3 regions of the Lederbergia ruris genome follow, and region 1 is predicted to be linked to each of the others. Evidence: riboswitches for the same ligand, from Rfam matches in the RefSeq annotation. Region 1 holds a riboswitch; each other region holds the start of a gene.
The links. Region 1 has a riboswitch for thiamine pyrophosphate ahead of KI363_RS06405 (ABC transporter substrate-binding protein). Riboswitches for the same ligand answer to the same signal wherever they lie in the genome.
Positions count from the first base shown of each region.

Region 2: linked by a shared signal. The riboswitch ahead of tenA (thiaminase II) and the one ahead of KI363_RS06405 (ABC transporter substrate-binding protein) in region 1 are both predicted to bind thiamine pyrophosphate.
Region 3: linked by a shared signal. The riboswitch ahead of KI363_RS02880 (thiamine phosphate synthase) and the one ahead of KI363_RS06405 (ABC transporter substrate-binding protein) in region 1 are both predicted to bind thiamine pyrophosphate.

Region 1 is NZ_BORB01000008.1:90,501-96,033, reverse strand. It holds gene KI363_RS06420 (ABC transporter ATP-binding protein) at 1-307, opposite strand, end outside; gene KI363_RS06415 (ABC transporter permease) at 307-1,068, opposite strand; gene KI363_RS06410 (thiamine-binding protein) at 1,068-1,358, opposite strand; gene KI363_RS06405 (ABC transporter substrate-binding protein) at 1,371-2,354, opposite strand; TPP riboswitch at 2,459-2,568, opposite strand; gene KI363_RS06400 (hypothetical protein) at 2,630-2,860, opposite strand; gene KI363_RS06395 (zinc-dependent alcohol dehydrogenase) at 3,540-4,673, shown strand; gene KI363_RS06390 (hypothetical protein) at 4,975-5,364, opposite strand.
Region 2 is NZ_BORB01000034.1:29,281-34,813, forward strand. It holds gene pflA (pyruvate formate-lyase-activating protein) at 1-74, shown strand, start outside; gene KI363_RS16560 (cell wall hydrolase) at 397-837, opposite strand; gene srtD (class D sortase, LPxTATN-specific) at 1,109-1,711, shown strand; gene mgtE (magnesium transporter) at 1,869-3,218, opposite strand; gene KI363_RS16575 (hypothetical protein) at 3,441-3,728, shown strand; TPP riboswitch at 3,842-3,945, shown strand; gene tenA (thiaminase II) at 4,055-4,741, shown strand; gene KI363_RS16585 (YxeA family protein) at 4,862-5,233, shown strand; partial or broken gene tnpA (IS200/IS605 family transposase) at 5,252-5,533, opposite strand, start outside.
Region 3 is NZ_BORB01000003.1:92,796-98,328, forward strand. It holds gene KI363_RS02870 (NAD(P)/FAD-dependent oxidoreductase) at 82-1,197, shown strand; gene KI363_RS02875 (glycerophosphodiester phosphodiesterase) at 1,371-2,225, shown strand; TPP riboswitch at 2,420-2,528, shown strand; gene KI363_RS02880 (thiamine phosphate synthase) at 2,630-3,232, shown strand; gene thiS (sulfur carrier protein ThiS) at 3,260-3,460, shown strand; gene KI363_RS02890 (thiazole synthase) at 3,463-4,236, shown strand; gene KI363_RS02895 (ThiF family adenylyltransferase) at 4,233-5,246, shown strand.

The DNA of each region.
Region 1 (5,533 bases):
TCTTTCCTTGCAGCTCTTGACCAAGTAAGACATTTTGTAAAACCGTTCTCCATGGAAGTAAAGCTGACTGTTGTGGCATATAACTAATCGCCCCACGCTTTCCAGTCATATCATGGCCATCTAAAATAATCGATCCTTCTTCTGGTACGAGAAGTCCGCCAATTAACTGAAATAATGTACTTTTCCCACTACCAGAAGGTCCTAAGATCGTCACAAACTCTCCTTCCTCCACTTGAAATTGAATGTGATCCAATACTTTTCGTTCTTGAAAGCTTTTGGATACTCCATTGATCGTAAGAGTGCCCATTATTTCATCTCCTCTTTTGTCCAGCGAACCAGCCATTTTTCAGCAAGCTGGATCAACAGAAAGAATAACATACTTAAAATCATAATCAGGAAAATCGCCACAAACACTCGATCTGTTCGGAACGAGGAAGAAGCTAACGTCATATAAACGCCAATTCCCTTTTTGGCACCAAGCCATTCAGAAATCACAGCACCCATGACACTGTAGGTGGCTGATATTTTCAAGCCCGAAAATAAGGCTGGGAGAGAGTGTGGCCATTCTAACTTCGTGAAAATTTGCAGTCGCGTCGCCCCCGCCATTAACATATATTGTTTGATCTCTTGAGAAGTTTGACGGAATCCTCCCATGGCAGCAATGGTGACTGGGAAAAAGCAGACAAGCGTGATGATAATTAACTTAGGAAGCCAACCAAATCCAAACCAGATGACCAATAAGGGAGCTAATACAATAATCGGGATGTTTTGCGATAGAATTAAGAGCGGGTAAACCGCCTCTTGGGTTCCCGGCAGCAAATGAAGAATGACCGCAACGAGAATCCCAATCGAACAGCCAAGTAAAAATCCTGTCACCGCTAAGCCAATCGTTGATTGCAAATGTGGAAGAAATCGCTCATATCCCGCTATGGCTTCCTGTAAAATCGCACTCGGAGCTGGCAACAACCAACTAGGGGTGTTCAAAAGTCGGACAGCGCCCTCCCAGATCATAAGTAGGAAGAGGAGAACCGCCATCGGTCTCCACCCTTTCCTCCAAATCGCTCCCATTATCGATATTTCTCCGTAAGCGACCCCATCGTAATCCCATCTGGTTTATAGACAATTTTTACTTGAGAAATAATACTGATACTCCCTAACTCAATCATTCTTTGATTCATTTTTTCAATGATTTGCATGATATACGATAGATCACCTTCCATCGTTGTTTCTAATGGATGAACTTCGTATGAGACCCCTGATTCCGCAATGACTTTGATCGCCTCATCCACAAGTGGATAAGTATCCCCTCCACTGGCTAATTTCGGGATAATTTGAATACTTACTAATGCATTCGCCATCTTTCTTCCTCCTTATTCGGGTAAAAATTCATTGGTGAAAGCTTGTTTTACATCGATTTCCTTTTCAAGGACCTTTTTCTCTAACATCCAATCCATATAGTTCTGCCAAATTTCTTGCTTCTGCTCTCCCCAACGCGCAGCATCATCTTGATAACGAGTTGCCAACCATTCTTGGCTTTTGCGCACAAGTTCCTCATCAAGATCGGGTTCCGCCTTGATCAAAACCTCAGCTGCTTCCTCTGGATTATCGATTGCCAGTTGGTACCCTTTTGAGACAGCCTTCATAAAGGCTTTTACCGTATCGGGATCTTTCTCAATCATTTTCTCACTCGTGGAAATCACTGGGGTGTAATAATCAAGCTTGTCCGAGTAATCCGTAAGGTAAATCATATTTAAATCATCCCCGCGCAACTCCGCTTCTACACCAGTCCAAGCATAATAAATCCACGCAAAATCGATATCTCTTTGCACGGCTGTAAAGAAATCGGTATCACCCATATTGACTACATCAACTTTATCGAAATCTCCGCCATCAGCATCCATCAAAGAAGTCAGAACCGCTTGCTCAACTGGTGCGCCCCAGCCGCCGTATGTCTTTCCTTCAAAATCACTCGGCTTTTTAATATTTTTCTCAACGGGTGAGGCGAGACCTGAAGTATTATGTTGAATAATTGCCCCAATCGACACAATCGGAATATCTTGGGCTCTTGCTTCCGTTAAACTTTCTTGGGCACTAATGCCAAATTCAGATTTACCCGATGCGACTAACTGGTCCGCTCCCGCTTCACCAGGCAGAATAATTTCGACATCCAAGCCCTCTTCTTTAAAATACCCTTTATCACGTGCTACATATAGCCCCGTATGATTGGTATTCGGTGTCCAATCAAGCACGATCGATACCTTTTTCTCGCCTGTCTCACTTTTCTCTTCTGTTGCTCCACTACAACCAGCAAGCAAAAGAACCATAACTAAAGCAATACCTAACCACTTTTTCATCTTTTTTCCCTCCATGTTCTTCCAGAAATGCAACCCCTAAACATGAAAAAGATGCCCAAATTCGTTTGAACCTGGGCATCTTGAAAGAACATTCATCATTTAATTATGAATGAATCCATGTTCCCTTCGCTGGTCTTAACCAGGGCAGGTTCTAAGGGTCAGCATCTCAAGGATGCACTCTCAACCGGCATAACCGGTTCCCCTACATTCCATATAGTATGATTTTCATATTTTATTATAGCAGATTATTCGTCTAAAGCCAGATTGACGACTTCTCAATAGGCAAAGGCGGCAGAAAAAGCAAAAATAATTACTAGCATAATGATATAAAATATAATAACAAGTACGAATGCTCCTGCCATGACAATTAAATAAGCCTTAGCAAATAAATTACGCGGCTCATCTTTATCTACCGCCCATATAATCAGCATAACAATATTTACAATCGGAAGTGCAAGCAAAATCATTGTAATAATCCAATCTTTTAATGTCATATTTCTTTCCATAAGCTTTTCACCCCTCTCATTGTTTTCTAAATCGTTATTCATTGATGTTTATGACAACATTGTTCATTTTACTATTAATTCCAGAGATTACCAGAGGATTCTTGATACTTCATTCAAGGTATACATTTATTCCTTTATAATGTATACGAAAACCCATTTGGTAAGGTTTCATCTTACTTCATAAGTGAAAATATTTTTTGATGGTGCTTTCTAACTTCCCTTTTTATTTCCGCATTTTTTTCACAATATAAGCATTCAAAAATCTACCTCTGCACAAAAAAGGCGCATCCCCATTCACGAGATCGCTTTACCTTCATTACGGTAAACTTATCTATTATTTTGCGTTTCCCTTTATACGAAATCGCCATTTCAGCTTCCAAGTAAACGATTTACTATCTTTAGCTTCATAATCTTATGCCTCTTAGCCTGTTGGGGTTCTCATGTGAACCTCTCCAACTAATAGGTGTTAACGTACTTTTTATCCCTGTGATTCCAGCCTTTTTTCTTTTTTTATTACAACTGAAATGGAAAATATCAGGGCTGCTATAAGTACTTAGTTTTTTACCATCTCAGCAAATCATAACTCAAGCAAGGTTTCGAGTAACGAAGTATATTATTTCCTTTCTTAGCTGAACATAAGGAACAAAGAATGCTAAAAAAATGGGAGGACCTGGCCATTATGAAAGCTGTCACGTATCAAGGACCAAAGAAAATACAGGTGAACGAAGTAGAGGATGCAAAATTAGAGAAAAAAGATGATGTGATTGTCAAGATTACATCTACTGCAATTTGTGGATCTGATTTGCATTTATACCAAGGAAATTTCCCATTGCCTCCTGGATACATTATTGGCCACGAACCGATGGGGATTGTAGAAGAAGTAGGACCCGAAGTCACGAAGGTAAAAAAGGGGGATCGTGTGATTATCCCTTTTACTGTTGCATGTGGTCATTGCTTTTATTGTGAGCATGAGATGGAAAGCCAATGTGATAACGCGAATCCCCATTACGATTCAGGAGGATACTTTGGTTATTCCGAGAAGTTTGGTAACCACCCAGGTGGTCAAGCTGAATATTTAAAAGTCCCTTTTGGAAACTTTACTCCCTTTGTGATCCCAGAATCATGTGAACTAGAAGATGAATCATTGCTTTTTTTATCCGATGTTCTTCCAACTGCCTACTGGAGTGTAGTCAATGCAGGAGTCAAACCAGGGGATACTGTTATCGTGCTTGGTTGCGGGCCTGTTGGGTTAATGACGCAAAAATTCGCCTGGATGAAAGGGGCAAAGCGCGTAATTGCGATTGATTATTTAGATTATCGAATGAATCATGCCAAAAAAATGAACAATGTGGAGGTCTTTGAATTTACAAAGTATCCAGATATGGGGGAACATTTGAAAGAAATCACCCATGGAGGAGCAGATGTCGTCATTGATTGTGTAGGAATGGACGGGAAAAAATCCCCCCTGGAGTTTCTTGAACAAAAATTAAAATTGCAAGGTGGAACCCTTGGCCCGATTCAAATTTCCACAAAAGCTGTGCGCAAATATGGAACGGTCCATTTAACAGGTGTTTACGGGGGCAACTATAATGTGTTTCCGATGGGGGCATTTTGGGTGAGAAATATTAATCTGAAAATGGGACAGGCACCAGTCATCCATTTTATGCCTGAATTATTTAAAAGGATAACAAATAATGAGTTTGACCCGAGAGAGATTATTACACATAAACTGGCCCTTGAAGATGCAAGTCATGGTTATCAAATTTTTAATAATCGTGAAGACGACTGTATAAAGGTTGTATTAAAGCCGTAAATTTTGTTCTACTGATGCCTTTTTAATCTGTACATTCACTCATTTTATCCCCACAGCTAAATAAATTGTTGTTTTACAAAACATCCCGATAAGCCGAGAAGGGGCTCAAATCTTATTCAGGATTTGCGCCCTGCTTAGTTATGAAAAATAACTAAAAAATGAAGTACCTAACCAATTCGAAAATGATAACCCCCACAACTATACCAAGTATGAAAATCAACCATTTCGAGGCATTGTGTCCTACCCACTGGTGGTATGTCTCTCTCTCTTTCTTTAGTCATCCAGCCCGATTGACGCACAACTATTTAGGCGTTACCCCAAGAAAATATTGTTCAATCTCTTCAGGCAACTCTTCAACTGCGAGAACCTTTAATCTTTTAGTACCCGGTGTAGTCATAACCATATATGTTTTTTGGTTATATTCAAACAGAGTAAACTGACTTATCCTATTGGGAGAGTTACCCAAGTCATTAATGAAATCGAAATCCTCTTTTTTAAAATATGACTCATACCCCTTCAACATTACATTTTGGGCTTCATCAAAATCATCCGCAAATGAAATGGTTTGATATAATTCAAGAGAATTCTTTGGTGTGAAAAAGAAAATATAGTATATTGCCATACCAACAATTAAAACCGATAAGATAGTAAAAGACATCCACCTTTTTAAGTTTTTATTAATCGTCCCCAATCCCCCTATAATCCATTAAATGGCCCGATTCTGGAACAATACTATGCCGCAAACGCGATTGTTTGAAGTGAAATCTATAGACAGGTTCTATTTAATTATAAATCATTAGACCAACCTGCGTACCTTGTTTATTTCCAATAAATGAAACTTATCAGTCATTAAGAACGTA
Region 2 (5,533 bases), on a different contig from region 1:
CACCATCAGAGGAGAAAGTAAACTGGGCCTACAACTTACTAACAAATGAAGATCAGGTTCTACAAAGAAAATGATATAAAAAGTGGCCAAAGACTTATAATTTCCTGCAACAAAAAAAGGGGCTGGGACAAAAATAAAAAAATAAGCTCTAAAACCGAACAATGCATTACCTTAGCGGAGGAAATATACGTAGACTCCAGCGGGAGGAAAGGCATCGGTGAGATCCCGGAGTGCGATAGCACGAGGAAGCTCACCAGCCGCCCGCGGAAAGCGAAGTATATTTCCGGAGCGGGGACATGCATCATACTAGTTCGGTTTTTTCTTTGGTGAAAACACTTTTGTCCCAGCCTCTTTTTAATTTGAAGTGTGTATATGGGTAACAGGTAACAACTGTCGCTAATACCTATAAGCACTTTCGCATGTATTAGCCTGTGGCTCATAATAACAATGTTGTTTATATTGCCCCGCAAATGGTTGATCATACCATGTAGGTGGACACGGAGCATACGGATTAAAATACCAAAGAGCATACTTAGAAGGATGTTGTCCCCAAGACTTTACTACTTTTCGTGCCAAATTTCTCTCTACATCTCTTGCTGGACTGTAAAATAAATTTCCTTTTTGTACTGCTTCAAAAGAGTAATTTCCACCTTGAACTTGAAAAATTACATCCCGTATGGTTCTTAAATCTTTAAAATCTAAACAATCAGCTACCGTTCGATTGACAATGACATTTCCAACCATAAGCATCCCTAGTCGCCCTTCGCCCTCAGCCTCTGCCCGCATCATCCGTGCAATTAAATCAATGTCACTATCTCTGTACTTTACTCTCGCCACTTTTCATCACCCCTATCAAGAAATGTATTAAAAACGGCATGCAAAAATGTCAAGTGGTTTACTAATTTCTAAAATCCTTATCTACTAAGGGCTTTCCTTCTTGGTGAAGCATATACAGGACCCCGGTTTCATTTTCTTCCAATATCTCTGAAAAGTTAAATAATAGGGGAATTACACTCCCAAATAGGGCGATAAACAGGTATAATATAAATAATTACTTATCATATTGTTCTTACCAATTTGTATTTCAAGTGGAAAGGAAGATCATGAGATGAAAAAAATCTTTCCTCTCCTGCTCATTGTAGGGGGTGGCTTTTTAATTCTTTTTAGTGTTTGGCAGATATGGCAAGCCGATCGATTACAAGCAAAGGCGATTCAGGAAGCAAAAGAAAAGGTTACATCATCCAGTCAAAAACAACAGAATTCACAAGCCAATGAAACAGAGGCTGTTGAATTCCATGCAGATCAAGGTGATGTCATTGGAATTTTAAAAATCCCTTCTTTAGACAGAGAATTGCCGATTGTAGCGGGGGTTGAAGAAGATGAGTTACAACGTGGTGTTGGTCATTATCCGGGGACAGCTTACCCTGGACAGGAAAGCCAAATCGTGTTATCCGGTCATCGGGATACCGTGTTCCGCCAATTTGGCGAATTAGAAATTGGGGACAGCTTTATTGTTGAAATGCCCTATGGTTCATTTGAGTATACGATTCAAGATTCAGAGATTGTTCCGGAAGACGACCTTACTGTGATCAACCCCGAGGAATACCAAGAAGAAATGCTCACGGTTACGACCTGTTATCCTTTCCATTATATAGGAAATGCGCCTGATCGTTATATCCTTTATGCCACACCCCTAAAGGATAAAGAATAAGGTTTTGAAATGACATTGAGGAGAGCCTTCCCCTTTTTACTAAAGAGGAAGGCTCTTGTTAACTATGTTAGCGACGATTGTTTACAAAAAGCATTACGGCAAAAAATAGAGGGGATAAATACAGGATTGAAAACACTTGCGCTCCATCCGGACTATACTAGTTTATCCAAAAAGAAAGAAGCAATGGAAAAATAAATAAAGAGAAGATATCGTTAATCGTGGTAATTAATGGGCCTGAGGCAACCGCTGGATCTATTCCAAATTTGTATAATAGGAGGGGAATAATCGTCCCAGCCAAGGTGCCAATAATTAAAGTTAGTAACAATGATCCTCCTACAACAATGCCAAGATATATATTTCCTTGCCATATATAAGCAATCACCGCGATCGATAGCCCGCAAATGATTCCTATTAATACTCCAGCCCATGCTTCTCGTAAAAGTAACTTGGCCGCCTTTTTCAATCCAACCTCTTGCTCAGCTAGACCTCTTACAACAACAGCCAGTGATTGTGTACCAGTATTTCCTGTCATTCCGGCAATAAGAGGCATAAAAAAGGCAAGCGCCACGACCTGTTCTAACGTTCCTTCAAATTTCGCAATAATACTTCCAGAAACAAGCCCAATAAATAAAAGAGCAACTAACCAAGGCAATCGCCGAAGAGTTGCTGTTAATGGCTTAGTCTGAAAATCAATTTCTTTACTAGCCGTTGAAAACTTGCCGTAGTCCTCACTTGCTTCATGAATGAGCACCTTGACAATATCTTCAAATTTGATGACGCCAATAAGCCGACTTTCCTCATCCAATACGGGTAAAGCACTTAAATCATACCTTTGTAGTAACCGAGCAAGTTCCGCTCGTTTCGTAAGAGCTGATACACAAATCATTTGTCTATTCATAATGTCTTTTAGCTTTTCATCTTGTGCAGCTATAACCAAATCTCTATAAGCAATGATACCTGTCAATTGTTTGTTTTCATTAAGCAAGTAAATATAATGTAAACTTTCCGAGTAAAAAGCTAATTCCCGTGCTTTAAGGATTGCCTCTTCTACATTTAGAGATTCTTGCAAAGCAATATATTGATTACTCATTAAACGCCCCGCAGTCCCATCTGGATATCCTAGTTTTTTCTGAATAAAAGCTGATTGTTCTGTTCCCAGTCCTGATAAATAACGTTTTAAATGAGCATCTGGATATACTTTTAACAGATGGGCTAGAATATCTCCGTCGAGCAGCGTTAGTATCTTGTTAGCCTTCTCAGGTCCAATTTTCCCCAAAGCTTCCATTTGTTGCATTGTACTGAGTTTCTTCATAATACTTGCGATCATCGAATCCTCTAGATGCTCTAGAAATGGGGCTCTATATTTTTCTGGTAAGCTTTGAAAGATCACACTTAAATTATAGGGATGCTTCTCTTTTAAAAGATCATTCACTTCGTTAAACTTTTCATTATTCATGTATTCAACGACTTCAAGGGCTAATTGCTCACATTCCCTGTCACTTAACATTCGAACCCTCCTCTACTTCCCATACTCATCTATATCCCCTTTTTTCTTTAGTCAAACCATTTCCATGCTGTTGGACGATTGTTGGTTTATATAAACCAAAACATATTATCCAGGATATTTATACTATTAATCTCTCTGATTCTATTGAAATATTCTGAAATACACCTTATGATAAGGATGGTATTTTTAATTTACTTATTTATGAGAAGTGGAGTGTTGTTTATGGACAATACAGAAAAAATAATTATTCAAAAAGAAGAAACAAACGGCCTTGCAACAGCTGCAATGGTACTAGGAATTATTGGTATTATTCTGGGTGTCATTCCTTTTATTGGTTGGTTTACATTACCTTTATGGCTACTGGCTATCATCTTTGGATTTATCGGTATGCGGAACCCGGTGAAAAAGGGATTTGCAATCACAGGAATTATTTTAGGGACCTTAACGTTTGTATATAAAATAGGATTCTGGATTGTACTTATTCTTTCCTCTGCTGCCTCCGGTTACTAGATACAGAATGAGCAGGAAGGCATACGCTATTTTACACACGGTCTCTGCCAGTATTTGACATTCTGGTTTATTATGTTAAGATCGATATGAGTTTTTCAAAAAATCAAATCATTTGTTTCTGCTAGGGGAGCCATTGCGGCTGAGATTAAAGAATTCTTTAGGACCCTTAGAACCTGAACTGGTTAATACCAGCGGAGGGAAGTGGAAAATTTTTATCCTGAGAGGCCCCTTTGTTTTGCTACGAGCGCAGAGCATTCTTTTCGGGAAAAAACACCACCCTTCTCCCGTCAGTCGGAAACGATGATGAATTAGAGGAGGATTTTTTTATGCATTTTACAGAGGAATTAAGACAAGCTACTGAACACAGCTGGGAGCTTAGTTTGAAGCATCCCTTCGTATTAGGGATCGTCCAAGGAGATTTACCTTTAGAAAAATTTAAATATTACATTCTCCAGGATATTTACTACTTAAAACATTACGGAAAAGTCCACGCGCTGGCTGCTGCACAGGCTGATGACTTTAGCCATACGGCATTATTGGCTAAAAAAGCCCAGTTAACGGCCCAGGCAGAGCTAACCGTTCACGAGGAACACGCCAAAATCTTGAATATTACAGAAGATGAAATGGAAAACTTCCGTCCAGCGCCAACTGCCTATGCCTATACATCCCATTTGTATCGAGCCGCTCTTTCTGGCAGCTTTGCCCAAACGATTGCTGCAATGCTACCTTGCTATTGGCTTTATGCAGATATTGGAAAAACATACGAACATGCGACACCCAAAGAGCCGATCTACCAAAAATGGATTGAAACCTATGCTAGTGAATGGTTCCAATCCTCCACACAAGAGCAAATCGACTTATTGAATCATATCGTTGCCACTGCTACCGTGGCAGAAAAGGAGAAAATTAAAGAACAGTTTGTCATCGCTAAAGAGTATGAGCTAGCTTTTTGGGAGATGGCTTATCAGGAGGAAAAGTGGCTATCTGAACAAACGCCAGTAGTTCAACCCTGATCTAAGTATGAAATCTTATAATCCTTACAAAAATGTAATTTATGTGTAAGTAATCTAGATCGCTCTCTGTGAAACTCCTTGCTAAACTTAGCAATAAACAAGGAGAAAGGAAGGGAGCGAATGAAAAGCTGGCTCATTGGTTTACTTACTATATTCATACTCGTTGGGAGTTTGGTGGCCGCCTCTCTCATTTTTCATAATGAGGTTACGGATCGATTTAATCCTCTTGTTCCGAGGAAAGATATTTACGTTCAAATAACGGAAAAAGGCACCCCGCGTTCTCCAGGCGGGTTTGATTATACGCTTTCCGGTTTTGATGAATCGGGAAAAGAACGAACGGTCACCTTCTATGCTGGAGGGGAATTGCGGGATTTAGCTTTTCTCCGAGTCGATTCGAAAGGAAAATATATCAAAACTTGGGAAGAGGTATTATGGGAAGAGCTCCCAGATGAGGTAAGGGAAAAGCTAGAAAACCAGGCATCTTCTAATTGAAGAGCCTGGTTTTCTAAATCAATGGTTTAAAGGATTTTCCTTTCTTCCTTGATCGACAATATATTCAAGAACAGTATTATGTCCAATCTTCCCTATAGTTGTTAGCATATATCCTGAACTCCAGAGTGAAAAACCAGCATCATGGTGAATCGTAGTTCGTTTCCATGATTTCGTCGTTTCTAACTTAAAGTGATTAATCATCTGTGATAGCTGAACTTGGGGTGTTGCTGAAAAAACAATAGAGAGGTGATCTTCTTCTCCATTTACTTCTAAAGCCTCGCATCCCCACCTTTCGAAATG
Region 3 (5,533 bases), on a different contig from region 1:
GTCCAGGTCAAAAAATAGATAGCCGCCCCTCTTGATATCTCATCTCCATAACCTTTAAAATTGGGGCAGGAGGATATTCTTATGAAAAAATATATCGTCGTTGGCGCCGGGATTCTTGGTGCTTCTACAGCGTATCATTTAGCCAAATCAGGGGCTGATGTGACGGTCATTGATCGAAAAGACGAAGGACAAGCGACACAGGCAGCAGCTGGAATTGTTTGCCCATGGTTATCTCAGCGTCGCAATCAAGCATGGTATCAGCTTGCTAAGTCTGGAGCGACTTATTATCCACAATTGATTACAGAACTTGAAAACGAAGGGGAGACCGACACTGGTTATGCTCAAGTTGGCGCCCTAAGTATACATACGGATCCATACAAATTACAAGCAATGCAGATGAGAGCGATCGAGCGACGAAAAGATGCACCAGAGATTGGCGATGTGCAGCTCTTAACAGCAGAAGAAGCGAAAAAAATGTTCCCGCCACTTGCGGATGGATATGGGGCCGTGTATGTAAGTGGAGCAGCTCGCGTTGATGGTGGATCCATTCGCGATGCGTTATTACGAGCGGCAGAGAGAAATGGTGCGACGATTGTACGAGGAAATGCCCGTTTACAAGTGAGTGGAAAGAAAATCGTCAGTGTTCGTGTAGATGAAATGGAATTCCTTTGTCATGCTGTTTTGGTGACAAACGGGGCATGGGCGAAGGGATTATTGGAACCGCTGGATATTCAAATGAATGTTGATTTTCAAAAGGGCCAAATTATTCATATGCAAGTAAAAAATGAGAGCACAAAAGATTGGCCTGTTATTATGCCCCCAGGGGTTCATTATCTGGTGCCATTTTCTGATGGAAGAATCGCCGTAGGTGTTACACACGAAAATCATACAGGTTTTGATGTAACTCCGACTGTTTCAGGTATGCATGAAATTTTTGAAAAAGCTTTAGAAGTAGCACCAGGTTTATCACAAAGTTACTTCCTTGATGTGAAAGTGGGGTTTCGGCCTTTTACACCTGGATTCTTACCTATCATCGGGGCGCTTCCCGATTATGAAGGGATTTATCTCGCAAACGGACTTGGCTCAAGCGGTTTAACCGTTGGCCCCTATCTCGGTGCTCAGCTAGCAAAACTGGCACAGAATGAAAAGTTGGATATCTCATTAGAACATTATTCTGTGTTAAATGCATTCAACTAAGCGAACCTTGGGCTGATTCCCTTGGTCGCTTCATTTGCAAAAAGATACGGAGTTTCGTAGAAAAAAATAGGCTTATTTTAAAGGGAATTTATTGAAAGAGTGGAGCATTTTGGCGAAAAATATGATACAATAATATTAGAAAGCGTTTACAAATAAAGGGTAGGGGGAGTTTCATGAGAATCACACCAAGAGCACTTAAAGCATACATGCTTGCAATCATTGGAATTGCGAGTCTCACTCTCCTAATCGGTTTTACAGAAAAGCCAAATACCAGTTTTGAATTGCAAGGGACGATAAGTGTTGCCCATCGTGGCGCCTCAGGTTATGCTCCTGAGAATACGATGGCTGCTTTTCAGAAGGCCGTTGATCATGGAATGGATTATATTGAGCTGGATATTCATTTATCAAAAGATAATCAACTTGTTATTATTCATGATGATAAAGTGAACCGAACAACCAATGGGTCAGGATATGTTCGAAATTTTACATTAGAAGAATTAAAGGAATTAGATGCGGGAAGCAAATTTAATGCTTCTTTTAAAGGGGAAAAAATCATTACGCTAGAGGAGCTATTGGACACTATGCTCCACCAAATTGGGATTATTATTGAAATTAAGGAGCCAGAAGCCAATGCAGGGATTGAGGAAATCCTTGCCGAACTTATTGAGCAATATAATAATACAAATAATGTAATCATCCAATCTATGAATTTTGAATCGATGAAGAAAATGCACGAGTTACTCCCGAAAATTCCAGTGGCCGTACTTGTTTCAAGAGCTGAGCATCCACTTTCAAGTCAACAATTAGATGACATTGCCGATTATGCAACCTATGTGAATTATAACATTCACTACTTACGACCAAGAGATGTGGAAGAAATTCATAAAAGAGATAAAAAGGTAATGGCTTGGACCATTCGCGATCCAAGAAAAATGCAGAAGGCCCTTAACCTGGGAGTAGATGGAATCATAACCGATTATACGAAATGGATTGTCGATGCCAATCCGGCAGGAGTGGAAATGAATTAGAAGCAATATTATATTTATTTATCTAAAATAAACGGTGACATCTGGAAGAAAGACTGGTAATCGAACAAACGTTTGAATAAATCAATTCTTGAGGGGGATAGAAAATAAGTATCATATTAATGGCTCTATATTGAACCCCTTACATTTAGTTATTCTTTATGCTAGTATATTGGTGAGTATCATAATTTCATATAAAAAATCACTAGGGGAATCCTTGAAAAGGACTGAGAGAAGAGTGGAACTCTGATACCCTTATAACCTGAACAGGTTGGTGCCTGCGTAGGGAAGTGTGGAATAGCGAACAACCCGTCATGGATCAGCCTTTTGCTGAGTAAGCGGGGCTTTTCATCTACCACTTTCCCTACTGTTGGAAAGTGGTTTTTGTATTGTTAAGGAGGGTTGTATTGAAGAGATTGGTTGTCACGAATGACTGCTTGGATGTTAATACCTTAGCTCAACATATGATTGAAATGGATCCGTATGTTGATTTCTTTATCATTAGAGAGCGATCGAAAACAGTTCGAGAACAAATCCGCTTGCTTGAACATGTCATCGCAGCTGGAGTACAAAGAGAGAAGTTAGTGGTCAATGATCGGGTAGATGTTGCGGTTGTGATGGATATTCCCAAGGTGCAGTTACCGGGTCATGGTTTAGATGTTCAAGAAGTAAAAAATAATTTTCCACATCTTCAAATTGGAAAATCGATTCATTCTGAACAAGAGGCTTTCGAGGCAAGCCATTCTGCAGCTGATTGGCTGCTGTATGGTCATGTGTTCCCAACAAACTGCAAGCCAGGAGTTCCAGCCCGAGGAGTTCAAACGCTTAAGGCGATCACTGATCAAGTACCAATCGATGTATATGCGATTGGCGGAATCAAGCCTGAACATCTGCAAACTTTAGCCAAACTAGGTATTAAAGGATTTGCGGTCATGTCGACAATATTTGAAGCACACGAGCCTGCAAGAATGGCAGAACAATATTATCATGCCTGTCAAGCGCTAAATTAATAGTTGATGAAAGGAAATGAATCTTGGATGGAGATTATTTTAAATGGACAATCTTATCAACTGCCAAAAAACATCCAGAGTGTCCAACAACTTCTAGAACATTTGACACTGTCTGAAAGGGTTGTAATTGTGGAAGTCAATCGGGAAATTGTTCCCAAAGAGGAATATCAACGTGCGATTCATGAGCGGGATGAAATAGAAATGATCCATTTTGTAGGAGGAGGATGAAGATGAGTTCACTAAAAATAGGAGAAAAAAGTTTTACATCCAGACTTTTATTAGGTACAGGAAAATATCCATCATTTGCAATACAAAAAGAGGCTGTTAAAGTTTCTGAGGCGGAAATCTTAACTTTCGCATTAAGAAGAATGAATGTGTTTGAACCGTCCCAACCTAATTTTTTAGAAATGCTGGACTTGTCCCAATACACTCTTCTCCCAAACACGGCAGGTGCGAAAACAGCAGAAGAAGCGGTGAGAACGGCTAAATTAGCGAAGGCTTCTGGCTTATGCGATATGGTAAAGGTTGAAATCATTGGCTGTGAAAAATCACTTTTACCCGATCCAGTCGAAACATTAAGGGCATCGGAAATGCTTCTTGAAGAAGGGTTTACCGTTTTAACCTATACTTCGGATGATGTCGTTCTTGCTAAAAGAATAGAGGAGCTAGGAGTTCATGCTATTATGCCGGGAGCATCCCCGATTGGTTCGGGAAAAGGCATTTTGAATCCGTTGAATTTGCAACTAATTATAGAGCAAGCTCAAGTACCAGTTATCATTGATGCAGGCATTGGATCACCAAAGGACGCATGCTATGCCATGGAGCTTGGTGCGGATGCAGTTTTACTAAATACAGCCGTATCCGGTGCGAAAGATCCTGTGAAAATGGCGGAAGCGATGAATTTAGCCATTAAGGCGGGCCGTATTGGATATGAAGCCGGCAGAATCGAGGAACGTGATTATGGGATAGCCAGTAGTCCGATGGAGGGATTACTCCCTACATGAATAGTCGCTATGAAAAACAGCAATTATTCCAACCGATTGGAGAGGAAGGACAAAAGAAAATCCAAGATGCTCATGTTTTAATTATTGGAGCTGGGGCACTTGGATCGGCGAATTCCGAAATGCTTGCTCGAGCTGGCGTCGGAAAATTAACCATTGTCGATCGAGATATTTTAGATTGGAGTAATCTTCAGAGGCAGCAACTGTATAAAGAACAGGATGTCCTAGATCAACTACCCAAAGCGGTTGCCGCAAAGAAACGAATAAGTGAGATCAATAGCATGATAGAGGTCGAAACGTTTATTGCGGATGTGACAGCTAAAAATGTAGAGAAGCTAGTAGAGGGAAAAACGTTAGTTGTCGATGCTACCGACAATATTGAGACAAGACTGTTAGTGAATGATGCAACAAGAAAAGCAGATATCCCTTTTTTCATGGGGGCGATTGTGGCGAGTTATGGAATGATTTATCCGATTGGATTTGGGGATCAACCTTGTCTGCACTGTTTACTAGATGCGCTTCCTCCCCATACGCTCACATGTGACACATCAGGGGTCATAAGTCCGATTGTTCAGGTGGTTGCCGCCCATCAAGTTACCAATGTATTTCAATATATTGTGGGAGCAGAAGTAGATTTGAAGCTAAAATCGTTTGACCTCTGGACAGGGGAACATGCAGCAATTAATGTGACGACACTTAAGCGTCCAAATTGTCCAAGCTGTTGTGATCAGGCTACCTATCCTTTCTTATCAGACGATCGTCAAACGAGGGCTGCGGTATTATGCGGTCGTGATACGGTACAATTAACGATTCCGCATATGAGAAAACTAGAATTAAGGCCCCTAGCTACTGCCATTCAGTCAGTTGTTAGCAAACTTATCTATAATGAACATTTAATTGCTTGCCAATATCTTGACCATCGCATGGTACTCTTTAAAGATGGACGCATCTTGGTACATGGTACAAAGGATATTGTAAAGGCTAAAGCTTTAACAGCAAAATTACTCGGTTAAAAACGTCAAAATGCATCTCAAATAAGAGGTGCATTTTTTGTCGGTGCGCCCAGCATGGGCTATAACTTGGTGGTGAAAGTCCACTACAGGCTTGACATTAGGAAATGTTAGCTGACGGCATGGATGTCCATCGCGAGGTGGAATCTGAAGGAAGCCGAAGGCAAAATCCCAAACTGACGAATAGAAAATGTATACAAGGCTGAATTGGAATGGCCGAGTTTGCCGAACAAAACAAAGTCCAATACTGCACGAATTTCATACAGTAAATACAGCAGTTACATGGTGGA